DNA from 3 places in the Streptomyces vilmorinianum genome. Region 1 is predicted to be linked to each of the others. Evidence: predicted binding sites of a transcription regulator. Region 1 holds the regulator's gene; each other region holds the start of a gene.

Region 1 (4,103 bases):
GAACGCGTCCTTCAGACGCGAGAACAGACCCTGCCGCCCCGGCTGACTGTGCTCACCCGGGGGACAAACCCCCGGACCCCCGGCAGCCACGCCTACCGCCCGTTGAACGCGTCCTTCAAGCGCGAGAACAGACCCTGCTGCCCCGGCTGGAACTGGCCCGTGGGCCGTTCCTCGCCGCGCAGCTTCGCCAGTTCGCGCAGCAGCCGCTCCTGCTCGGGGTCGAGCTTCGACGGGGTCGTCACCTCGACGTGCACGATCAGGTCGCCGCGCCCGCCGCCGCGCAGGTGCGTGATGCCGCGCCCGTGCAGCGGGATCGACTGGCCGGACTGCGTGCCCGGGCGGATGTCGACCTCCTCCATCCCGTCGAGGGTCTGCAGCGGCACCTTCGTGCCGAGCGCGCCCGCCGTCATCGGGATGGTGACCGTGCAGTGCAGATCGTCGCCGCGCCGCTGGAAGGTCTCGTGCGGGATCTCGTGGATCTCGACGTACAGGTCGCCGGCGGGACCCCCGCCCGGGCCGACCTCGCCCTCGCCCGCGAGCTGGATGCGCGTGCCGTTGTCGACACCGGCGGGGATCTTCACGGTCAGCGTGCGACGCGAACGGACCCGGCCGTCGCCCGCGCACTCGGGGCACGGGGTCGGGACGACGGTGCCGAAGCCCTGGCACTGGGGGCAGGGGCGGGACGTCATGACCTGGCCCAGGAAGGACCGGGTGACCTGCGAGACCTCACCGCGGCCGCGGCACATGTCACAGGTCTGCGCGGACGTGCCGGGCGCGGCGCCCTCGCCCGAACAGGTCGTACAGACGACGGCCGTGTCGACCTGGATGTCCTTGGTCGTGCCGAAGGCCGCCTCGTTGAGGTCGATCTCCAGCCGGATCATCGCGTCCTGGCCGCGCCGGGTGCGCGAGCGCGGCCCACGCTGCGACGCCGTACCGAAGAACGCGTCCATGATGTCCGAGAAGTTCCCGAAGCCGCCCGCGCCGAAGCCGCCGGCTCCGCCGCCACCGCCGGACGCGGACAGCGGGTCACCGCCGAGGTCGTAGACCTGCTTCTTCTGCGGGTCCGACAACACCTCGTACGCGGCGTTGATCTCCTTGAACCGCTCCTGCGTCTTCGGATCGGGATTCACATCCGGGTGCAGCTCGCGCGCGAGCCGCCGGAATGCCTTCTTGATCTCGTCCTGGGACGCGTCGCGGCGCACGCCGAGTACGGCGTAGTAGTCCGTGGCCACTTACGACTCCGCCAGGATCTGTCCGACGTAACGTGCCACTGCGCGTACCGCTCCCATCGTTCCGGGGTAGTCCATGCGGGTCGGTCCGACCACGCCGAGTTTGGCGACTGCCTCGTCGCCCGAACCGTAGCCGACCGCGACGACGGACGTGGAGGTGAGCCCTTCATGGGCGTTCTCGTGCCCGATCCGTACGGTCATGCCCGAGTCCTTGGCCTCGCCGAGCAGCTTGAGGAGCACGACCTGCTCCTCAAGGGCTTCGAGCACCGGCCTGATCGTGAGGGGGAAGTCGTGGCCGAAGCGGGTGAGATTGGCGGTGCCGCCGATCATCAGCCGCTCCTCGTGCTCCTCCACCAGGGTTTCGAGGAGGGTCGCGAGCACCGTCGACACCGTGCCGCGGTCCTCGGTCTCCTCGAACGACTCCGGAAGATCCTGCACCAGCTGCGGCACATCCGCGAAACGGCGGCCGACGACGCGGCTGTTGAGCCGGGCCCGCAGGTCCGCGAGCGAGGTCTCGCCGAACGGCGCCGGGCAGTCGATCATCCGCTGCTCGACCCGGCCCGTGTCCGTGATCAGCACGAGCATCAGCCGGGCCGGAGCGAGCGAGAGCAGCTCCACGTGCCGGACCGTCGACCGGGTCAGCGACGGGTACTGGACGACGGCGACCTGGCGGGTCAGCTGCGCGAGCAGCCGGACCGTGCGGCCCACGACGTCGTCGAGGTCGACCGCGCCGTCGAGGAAGTTGTGGATCGCGCGCCGCTCGGGCGTCGACAGCGGCTTGACGCCGGCGAGCCGGTCGACGAACAGGCGGTAGCCCTTGTCCGTCGGGATGCGTCCGGCGCTGGTGTGCGGCTGGGCGATGTAGCCCTCGTCCTCCAGGACGGCCATGTCGTTGCGCACGGTGGCGGGCGAGACGCCGAGCTTGTGGCGCTCCGTGAGCGCCTTGGAGCCGACCGGCTCCTCCGTCCCGACATAGTCCTGGACGATGGCGCGCAGCACCTCGAGTCTGCGTTCGCTGAGCATCGCGCACACCTCCAGCTGTCGTATCGGGTTGCTTCGGTTGCTCCACTTTTGGCACTCGCCCTGTTCGAGTGCCAGGAATCCCCCGGCCAGTGTACGGCGGCGGGCATCGCTCCTGGCAAGGAGGCCGCTTCGGAGGTCGCGTCGTAGGCGCTAGCGTCGCGGTATGGATGTCGATTGGGAAGAGTACGGCTGGGAGCGTCTGGCCGACGGTGTGGGGCGGCGACGGCTGCCGGGCTGGGACGCCACGGTGGGCGTGGTGATCGGACGGGACGCGGTGCTCCTGTACGACACCGGCTCGACGCTCGCCGAGGGCGCGAAGCTGCGGGCTCAGGTCGAGGCGCTCACGGGCGGGCGGCGAGTGACGCACATCGCACTCAGCCACCCCCACTTCGATCATGTGCTCGGCACGGCCGCGTTCCCGGGGGCGGAGGTGTTCGGGGCGGTGGGCCTGGACACGCTGCTGCGGCGGGAGGGGGCCGCGCTGCACGGCGACGCGGTACGGCAGGGGGTGGACGCGTTCGTGGCGGCCGCGGCGGTGGAGGCGCTGGTGACGCCGGGGCACTCGGTGTCGGGCGAGTGGACGCTGGACCTGGGCGGCCGCCAGGTGCTGCTGGCGAACGTGGGCCCTGGCCACACGGCGCACGATCTGGCTCTCTGCGTCCCCGGCTCGACGGAGGTGGTCTTCTGCGGTGACCTGGTGGAGGAGTCGGGCGAGCCGCAGGCGGGCCCGGACGCGATCCCGTCGCGCTGGCCGGACGCCCTGGACCGGCTCCTCGCGCTGGGCGGGGAGGCCGCGGTGTACGTGCCGGGGCACGGGGCGGTGGTGGACGCGGCGTTCGTGCGACGCCAGCGGGATGAACTGGCACGCCGCTTCTCCGTCGCATAACGTCGCCCGAATGCGCAGCTACAACCCGGATCTGACGCCCCCTTGGAAGCGTTCCGCGCCCGTGCCGGAGGTACCGGCGGAGGTGGACCTCGTCGTGGAGGAGGTCTCGACGGGCTTCTGCGGGGCGGTGATCCGCTGCGAGGCGGGCACGGTGACCCTGGAGGACCGGTTCGGCAAGCACCGGGTCTTCCCGATGGAACCGCGGGGCTTCCTGCTGGAGGGCCGGGTGGTCACCCTGATCCGTCCTTCCGCCGCCCCCGCCCGGCCCTCCCGTACGGCCTCCGGCTCGATCGCGGTCCCGGGCGCGCGGGCGCGGGTGGCCCGTGCGGGCCGGATCTACGTGGAGGGCCGCCACGACGCCGAGCTCGTGGAGCGGGTGTGGGGCGACGACCTGCGCATCGAGGGCGTGGTGGTGGAGTACCTGGAGGGCATCGACGACCTCCCGTCGATCGTCGCGGAGTTCGCCCCGGCGGCGGACGCGCGCCTCGGGATCCTGGTCGACCACCTGGTGCCCGGCTCGAAGGAGTCCCGCATCGCGGCGCAGGTCACGTCCCCGGACGTCCTGATCGTCGGCCACCCGTACATCGACGTCTGGGAGGCGGTGAAGCCGTCGTCCGTGGGCATCGGGGCATGGCCGGCGGTCCCGCGCGGCCAGGACTGGAAGACGGGCGTCTGCCGCGCCCTGGGCTGGCCGGAGAACACAGGCGCGGCCTGGCAGCACATCCTGTCCCGGGTCCACTCCTACAAGGACCTGGAACCCGAGCTGCTGGGCCGCGTGGAAGAACTGATCGACTTCGTGACGGCGCCGTAGAGACGGGGGCGCAGCCGGATGCGGGCTCGCGCCTCACATGAAACCGTTGTGGGCAGTCGTCCCGCAGGGCGGGACGGGTGGGCACGGGGCGGCGCCCTTGCAGGCCCCTCGCATGGGCGCGGTGCCCGTCAGGCGCCTCCGACGGGGTCGGTGC
Region 2 (4,103 bases), 5.3 Mb from region 1:
GGGATCCAGCCCACAGGCAAGAAGGTCGCGCAGAGCGGTATGACCATTCAGCGCTTCCGCGAGGACGGCAAGATCGTGGAGGCCTGGTGGAACTACGACCTGCTCGGCCTGATGCAGCAGCTCGGCGCGATCGAGGGCTGACCGCACATGGCTGAGGCCCGGTGTCCCCGCGACGGGGACACCGGGCCTCAGTGATCACTCATGTGCCTCAGTGGGAGTGGCCGTGACCGTGGCCGTGGCCCGCGTCCGCCGGCTCCTCTTCCTTCTTCTCCACCACGAGGGTCTCGGTGGTGAGCAGCAGGGAGGCGATCGAGGCGGCGTTCTCCAGCGCGGAGCGCGTCACCTTCACCGGGTCGATGACGCCGGCCTTGACCAGGTCGCCGTACTCGCCGGTCGCGGCGTTGAAGCCCTGGCCCTTGTCGAGCTCCGCCACCTTCGAGGTGATGACGTAGCCCTCGAGGCCGGCGTTCTCGGCGATCCAGCGCAGCGGCTCGACGGCGGCGCGGCGGACGACCGCGACACCGGTGGCCTCGTCGCCGGTCTTGTCGAGGTTGCCCTCGAGGACCTTGACGGCGTGGACGAGCGCGGAGCCACCACCGGAGACGATGCCCTCCTCGACCGCGGCGCGGGTCGCGGAGATGGCGTCCTCCAGACGGTGCTTCTTCTCCTTCAGCTCCACCTCGGTGGCGGCGCCGACCTTGATCACGCACACGCCGCCGGCCAGCTTCGCGAGGCGCTCCTGGAGCTTCTCGCGGTCCCAGTCGGAGTCCGTGCTCTCGATCTCGGCCTTGATCTGGTTGACGCGGCCCGCGACGTCCTCGGAGTTGCCGCCACCGTCGACGATGGTGGTGTCGTCCTTGGTGATGGTCACGCGGCGGGCGGTGCCCAGCACGTCCAGACCGGCCTGGTCGAGCTTGAGGCCGACCTCCTCGGCGATGACGGTGGCACCGGTGAGGGTGGCCATGTCGCCGAGCATCGCCTTGCGGCGGTCGCCGAAGCCCGGGGCCTTGACGGCCACGGCGTTGAACGTGCCGCGGATCTTGTTGACGACCAGGGTCGACAGGGCCTCGCCCTCGACGTCCTCGGCGATGATCAGCAGCGGCTTGCTGGAGCCGGCCTGGATGACCTTCTCCAGGAGCGGCAGCAGGTCCTGGATCGAGGAGATCTTGCCCTGGTGGATCAGGATGTACGGGTCGTCGAGGACGGCCTCCATACGCTCCTGGTCGGTGACCATGTACGGGGACAGGTAGCCCTTGTCGAAGGCCATGCCCTCGGTGAAGTCGAGCTCCAGACCGAAGGTGTTGGACTCCTCGACGGTGATGACACCGTCCTTGCCGACCTTGTCCATCGCCTCGGCGATGAGCTCGCCGACCTGCTGGTCCTGCGCGGAGAGCGCGGCCACGGCGGCGATGTCGGACTTGTCCTCGATCGGGCGGGCGGTCGCGAGAAGCTCATCGGACACGGCCTTGACGGCGGCGTCGATGCCCTTCTTCAGGGCGGCCGGGGAGGCGCCGGCGGCGACGTTGCGCAGGCCCTCGCGGACGAGCGCCTGGGCGAGCACGGTGGCGGTGGTGGTGCCGTCACCCGCGATGTCGTTGGTCTTGGTCGCCACCTCCTTCACCAGCTGGGCGCCGAGGTTCTCGTACGGGTCCTCGATCTCGACCTCGCGGGCGATCGTGACACCGTCGTTGGTGATGGTGGGGGCGCCGAACTTCTTGTCGATGACGACGTTGCGGCCCTTGGGGCCGATCGTCACCTTCACCGTGTCGGCAAGCTTGTTGACGCCGCGCTCAAGGGCGCGACGGGCGTCCTCGTCGAACTTCAGGATCTTCGCCATGGGAGCGATTCAGCCCTCTCGGATTTCGTGTGAAACGAACCGCGCCCCCGGACGCCCAGTGCGGGGTCAAGGGGCGCAGCTCAAAGCATCTGGCTTCGGTGAAGGGACATCTGGGGGGCGACCCCCAGACCCCCGAACTACTTCTCGACGATCGCGAGCACGTCGCGAGCCGAGAGGACGAGGTACTCCTCGCCGCTGTACTTCACCTCGGTGCCGCCGTACTTGCTGTACAGCACGATGTCGCCGGTCTTGACGTCGAGCGGAAGACGCTCGCCGTTCTCGAAACGGCCCGGGCCCACGGCCAGGACGACGCCCTCCTGGGGCTTCTCCTTCGCGGTGTCCGGGATGACCAGGCCAGAGGCCGTGGTCTGCTCGGCGTCGAGCGGCTGGACCACAATGCGGTCCTCGAGCGGCTTGATGGCAACCTTGGAGCTGGCGGTCGTCACGATCCGACCTCCCCCTTCGGAGATCTCACGGGGTTAACTGTCTGAGGTGGCGACCAGGTGGATCCGTCGTCGCGGGTGCCGGACCTGCCCGTCGCTGTGTTGGCACTCTCCAGTGGGGAGTGCCAGAGCCGAGACTATGACTGTGATTAGCACTCGGTCAAGCGGAGTGCCAATTCAGTGCCGCGTGGCGATCCGGCGGGCGTACGGGGAACGGCGCGTCGGACCGGATGGTTCCGCACCTGGCCCCCCTCCCCCGGGGCGGCGGCGCCCGCTCCCGGAGGCGCACCTGCCCCCTCCCCCGGGGTCGCCCGGGTCAGACGTAGTCCTCGAGCTTCCCGACCGCGTACCCCTTGGCCGTGATCGTCTTCATCACCCGCCTGATCATGTCCGGCATGGTGCCCTTCCATTCCCCCTTGCCCCGGAAGTGGGTGAGGACGATGTCACCGGGGTGCAGGTCCCGGTCCCACTCGCGCCACTCCATCCGGTCGGGGAAGGCCTCCGAGGCCCACAGCGGGACCGCCTTGATCCCGCACGACTTGGCCGCGCGCAGCGTGTTCTCGTTGTAGTTGCCGTACGGCGGGCGGAAGAGCGGGGGCCGCTTGCCGTACCGCTTCTCGATGGTGTCCTGCATCCCGCAGATCTCCCGCTTCTGCGCCGCGTACGAAAGTCCGGGCAGGTAGCGGTGGTTGAGGGTGTGGTTGTGCAGGGAGACGCCCGCGTCCTGCATCTTCCTGAAGTAGCCGTAGTCCTCCCTGACCAGGTAGTCGCTGAGGAAGGCGCTGTACGGGATCTGCAGCTCGCTCATCATCCGCAGCAGCGCGGGGTCCTTCTCCGCGCCGTCGTCGATCGTCAGGAAGACGACCTTGTCCTTGGTCGGCACGGTGGTGAAGACGGGCGGCAGGCCCGTGCCGTCGGTCTCGAAGCCCTTGCGGGTGGTGATCTTCGGCTTGACGGCGGGCGGGGCCGGGGCCTCCAGCGGGGGCCGGTCCAGGCCCCACTTCTTGGCGGCGAGCGCCCGGGCGGCGCGCTGCTTGCGGACCTTCTCGATGTACGCGTTGAGGGCGCCGGACGCGCCCTGCGCCTGGGGCTGTCCGGCGGCGGGGCTCGCGGGCCCCTCGGGCGCGCCCTCCCCCTCACCTGAGGGGCCGGAGCAGGCGGACCCGAGCGCGGCGACGAGCAGCACCACGCCCACCGACCGCCTCAGCCGCGCCGACCGCCTCAGTCGCATCGACCGCCCCACTCGCATCGCAGACCCCGCTCGCGTTTGTTCCGTTTGTCGTACTAGCTGCATGGCGCCGCATCCTGTCAGCGCCGAGCCCCCACGGACCCCCGACACCACCGCCCGGGCGCGCACCGTCCCCCGACTGGCCCACAATGGGACGGGTGACCGACCTCGCCGCCTTCACCGCCCTGTTCACCCCCGAGGGCCAGACCCTGCTCGCCGCCCTGCGCGACTACGACCCCGCCCAGGAACTCGCGGTCGCCTCCCGGCTGCGCCGCGAGCACCCCGCGGAGCTGGTCTCGGCGGCCCTCGGCCAGGCCCGGCTGCGCCAGCGCGCGGTGGCGAAGTTCGGCGCCGAGGACGCGCACCGGATGTACTTCACCCCCAACGGCGTCGAGCAGTCGACCCGGGCGACGGTCGGGGCGTACCGGGCGGAACGCCTCCGCGCGCTCGGGGTGCGCGGTGTCGCCGACCTGTGCGGCGGGATCGGCGGCGACGCCATCGCCTTCGCGCGCGCCGGGATCTCCGTCCTGGCCGTGGACCGCGACCCGCTGACGGCCGAGGTCGCCCGCGCGAACGCGGCGGCCCTCGGGCTCGC
Region 3 (4,103 bases), 5.8 Mb from region 1:
ACGTGGACCGGCGGGCCCGGCATCAGTTCGAAGACCTCCGTGTAGACGAGGCGCTCGTTCGGGACGATCTCCTCGTACGTGCCGGAGAAGACGATCTCCCGGCCGTCCGGCGCCCTCTGGCCCCAGCGCCAGGCGCCCCCGACCCGGAGGTCGATCTCGCAGACCACCGTGGGCAGCGCGGCCACTCCGTACCACTGGCGGACGTGCTCGGGCTTCGTCCACGCCTCCCAGACGCGGGCGGGCGGGGCGTCGAAGGTCCGGGTGATGACCAGCTCGCGGTCGGCCGGTGTCGTCAGCAACGTGATCATGGATCCGCTCCCGTCGTGAGGGATGCCACTCCACCAGCATCACCCCGAACGCCCGAGGGCGGCACCCCCAGCAGGGAGTGCCGCCCTCGGTCGCGTCAGCGAGGAGCTTCCGATCCAGAAGGATCAGAAGTCCATGTCACCGCCCGGCATGCCGCCGCCGGCCGGCGCGGCGGCCTTCTCCGGCTTGTCGGCGATGACGGCCTCGGTGGTCAGGAACAGCGCGGCGATGGAGGCCGCGTTCTGCAGGGCGGAACGCGTCACCTTCGCCGGGTCGATGATGCCCTCGGCGATGAGGTCCACGTACTCGTTGGTCGCGGCGTTGAGGCCGTGGCCGACGGGCAGGTTGCGGACCTTCTCCGCCACGACGCCGCCCTCGAGGCCGGCGTTGACGGCGATCTGCTTCAGCGGGGCCTCGAGCGCCAGCTTGACGATGTTGGCACCGGTGGCCTCGTCGCCCGTCAGGTCCAGCTCGAGCTTCTCGAAGACCGAGGAGGCCTGCAGCAGGGCCACGCCACCACCGGCGACGATGCCCTCCTCGACGGCCGCCTTCGCGTTGCGAACGGCGTCCTCGATGCGGTGCTTGCGCTCCTTGAGCTCGACCTCGGTCGCGGCGCCGGCCTTGATGACCGCAACACCGCCGGCGAGCTTCGCCAGGCGCTCCTGCAGCTTCTCGCGGTCGTAGTCGCTGTCCGAGTTCTCGATCTCGGCGCGGATCTGGTTGACGCGACCGGCAACCTGGTCGCTCTCACCGGCACCGTCGACGATCGTGGTCTCGTCCTTGGTGATGACGACCTTGCGGGCGCGGCCCAGCAGGTCCAGGCCGGCGTTCTCGAGCTTGAGGCCGACCTCCTCGGAGATGACCGTGCCGCCCGTGAGGATGGCGATGTCGTTCAGCATGGCCTTGCGGCGGTCGCCGAAGCCCGGGGCCTTGACGGCGACGGACTTGAAGGTGCCGCGGATCTTGTTGACGACCAGGGTCGACAGGGCCTCGCCCTCGACGTCCTCGGCGATGATCAGCAGCGGCTTGCCCGACTGCATGACCTTCTCCAGGAGCGGGAGCAGGTCCTTCACGGAGGAGATCTTGGAGTTGACGATCAGGATGTACGGGTCATCCAGGGCCGCCTCCATGCGCTCCATGTCGGTCGCGAAGTACGCCGAGATGTAGCCCTTGTCGAAGCGCATACCCTCGGTGAGCTCCAGCTCCAGACCGAAGGTCTGGGACTCCTCGACGGTGATGACGCCTTCCTTGCCGACCTTGTCCATGGCCTCGGCGATGAGCTCGCCGATCTGGGTGTCGGCGGCGGAGATGGAGGCCGTGGAAGCGATCTGCTCCTTGGTCTCGACATCCTTCGCCTGCTCGAGCAGGGCGCCCGAGACGGCCTCGACGGCCTTCTCGATGCCGCGCTTCAGAGCCATCGGGTTGGCGCCGGCGGCCACGTTGCGCAGGCCCTCGCGGACGAGCGCCTGGGCGAGAACGGTCGCGGTGGTCGTACCGTCACCGGCGACGTCGTCCGTCTTCTTGGCGACTTCCTTGACCAGCTCGGCGCCGATCTTCTCGTACGGGTCCTCGAGCTCGATCTCCTTGGCGATGGACACACCATCGTTGGTGATCGTGGGGGCGCCCCACTTCTTCTCGAGGACGACGTTCCGGCCCTTGGGGCCAAGGGTGACCTTGACGGCGTCGGCGAGCTGGTTCATCCCGCGCTCGAGACCGCGCCGTGCCTCCTCGTCGAACGCGATGATCTTGGCCATGTGAAGTGGTCCTCCCGGACATGGGGTGGATAACGCTCCAGGACCGCGCCGACGCCCGCGACGGACGGCCTGCCTGCCCGGCGGTTCCTTGCCCCACCTGGCCAGCGGGCCTCGTCTGCCCGATCCTCGTAAGCACTCTCACCTTCAGAGTGCTAACGCAATGATTAGCACTCGACCCATGCGAGTGCAAGCGACTCTCATGGATCGGGAAGACCGGGCGCGCACGCACGAGGGGTCCGCATCCTGGTCAGGATGCGGACCCCTCGGCGTGAGTGCGTACGTGGTGGCCGATCGCGCCGTGCTCAGACGGCGAGCTTGACCATGTCCGCCTGCGGACCCTTCTGGCCCTGCGAGATCTCGAACTCGACCCGCTGACCCTCTTCAAGGGTGCGGTACCCGTCCATCTGGATCGCGCTGTAGTGGACGAAAACATCCGCACCACCGTCGACCGCGATGAAGCCGTAGCCCTTCTCCGCGTTGAACCACTTGACGGTGCCCTGAGCCATGCCTAACTCCCCTATTACTGGCCCTTGCGCGGGACCGCACTTCGCGGACCCGGGTCAGACCCTGCGCCGGAACGCGTCGACCGCGGCTGAATGTATCTGCCCAACTGCCCTCTGCAACAGGTCAATCGGACGAGAATTCTGGGCGCGGCGTAAAGGAGAATTGCGGAGAATTCACTGAATCCCGGGGCAAGTCGGGCCCGGCAAAGTACGCAGAAGGTGCACAACGCTCGGACACTTTGGCTGCTTCTTGTCGCCTGCGGACGCATTCTCATATGCGCCTGGCATGAGCAGCGGAGGGGAGCTGAGGGGACTTCCCCAACTCTACCCCGCTCAACCATGCAGAATTGCCCCCTCCGCTTCTCGTGCGGAGGGGGCAATTCAGATGACCGCGGGTAACTCGGCGCTCGGCGTTTCACGCCTCGCGGTTCAGCAACCGCCGGCGACCGCGGGGATGATCGAGACGCCCGCACCGTCCGGCGTCGCCGTCTCCAGGCCCTGCTCGAAACGGACGTCGTCGTCGTTCACGTACACGTTCACGAAGCGGCGCAGCTTGCCCTGGTCGTCCAGGACGCGGGCCGCGATGCCCGTGTGGTTCTTCTCCAGGTCGGCGATGACCTCGGCGAGGGTCGCGCCCTCCGCCTTGACCTCGGACTCGCCGCCCGTGTACGTGCGAAGGATGGTGGGGATGCGGACGTTGACGCTCATCGTGGTGCTGCCTTCCGTAACGGGGGTGGTCAGTGGGCGAGGCCGGCGTCGCGGAACGCGTCCAGGCTCGGGCGGATGGTGGCGGTCGCCTGCGAGGTATCGGCCACCGCGTCGAGGGTCTTGAGGCCGTCGCCCGTGTTCAGCACGACCGTGGTGAGGTTCGGGTCGATCAGGCCGGCCTCGACCAGCTTCTTCGTCACACCGACCGTCACACCGCCCGCCGTCTCGGCGAAGATGCCCTCGGTACGGGCCAGGATCTTGATCGCCTCGACGACCTGCTCGTCGTCCACGTCCTCCACCGCGCCGCCCGTCCGGCGCGCGATGTCCAGGACGTACGGGCCGTCGGCCGGGTTGCCGATGGCGAGCGACTTGGCGATGGTGTTCGGCTTCTGGGGCCGTACGACGTCGTGGCCGGCCTTGAAGGCCGCCGACACCGGGGAGCAGCCCTCGGCCTGGGCGCCGAAGATCTTGTACGGCTTGTCCTCGACGAGGCCCAGCTTGATGAGCTCCTGCAGACCCTTGTCGATCTTCGTGAGCTGCGAGCCGGAGGCGATCGGGATGACCAGCTGGTCCGGGATGACCCAGCCGAGCTGCTCGCAGATCTCGTACGCGAGCGTCTTGGAGCCCTCGCCGTAGTACGGGCGCAGGTTGACGTTCACGAAGCCCCAGCCCTCGCCCAGCGGGTCGCCGATGAGCTCGGAGCAGAAGCGGTTGACGTCGTCGTAGTTGCCCTCGATGCCGACGAGCTCGCCGCCGTAGACGGCGGCCATGACGACCTTGCCCTGCTCCAGGTCGTGCGGGATGAACACGCAGGAGCGGAAGCCTGCGCGGG

What was found. Region 1 encodes HrcA, which represses chaperone genes, less so after heat shock. Its sites were predicted from a motif close to TTNGCACTCNGNNNNNCNGAGTGCNAA; they were not measured.
Region 2: a site for HrcA is predicted at 2,430-2,456, ahead of groES (co-chaperone GroES). Genes of this name have one in related genera too.
Region 3: a site for HrcA is predicted at 2,225-2,251, ahead of groL (chaperonin GroEL). Genes of this name have one in related genera too.

Annotation. Positions count from the first base shown of each region.
Region 1 covers NZ_CP040244.1:1,471,887-1,475,989, reverse strand. The annotation lists gene dnaJ (molecular chaperone DnaJ) at 93-1,232, opposite strand; gene hrcA (heat-inducible transcriptional repressor HrcA) at 1,233-2,252, opposite strand; gene FDM97_RS06890 (MBL fold metallo-hydrolase) at 2,416-3,138, shown strand; gene FDM97_RS06885 (DUF3097 domain-containing protein) at 3,149-3,949, shown strand.
Region 2 covers NZ_CP040244.1:6,791,012-6,795,114, forward strand. The annotation lists gene FDM97_RS31395 (ester cyclase) at 1-141, shown strand, start outside; gene groL (chaperonin GroEL) at 209-1,837, opposite strand; gene groES (co-chaperone GroES) at 1,975-2,283, opposite strand; gene FDM97_RS31410 (polysaccharide deacetylase family protein) at 2,597-3,511, opposite strand; gene FDM97_RS31415 (class I SAM-dependent methyltransferase) at 3,658-4,103, shown strand, end outside.
Region 3 covers NZ_CP040244.1:7,222,643-7,226,745, forward strand. The annotation lists gene FDM97_RS36740 (SRPBCC family protein) at 1-308, opposite strand, end outside; gene groL (chaperonin GroEL) at 432-2,060, opposite strand; gene FDM97_RS33610 (cold-shock protein) at 2,363-2,566, opposite strand; gene FDM97_RS33615 (MoaD/ThiS family protein) at 2,993-3,271, opposite strand; gene thrC (threonine synthase) at 3,301-4,103, opposite strand, start outside.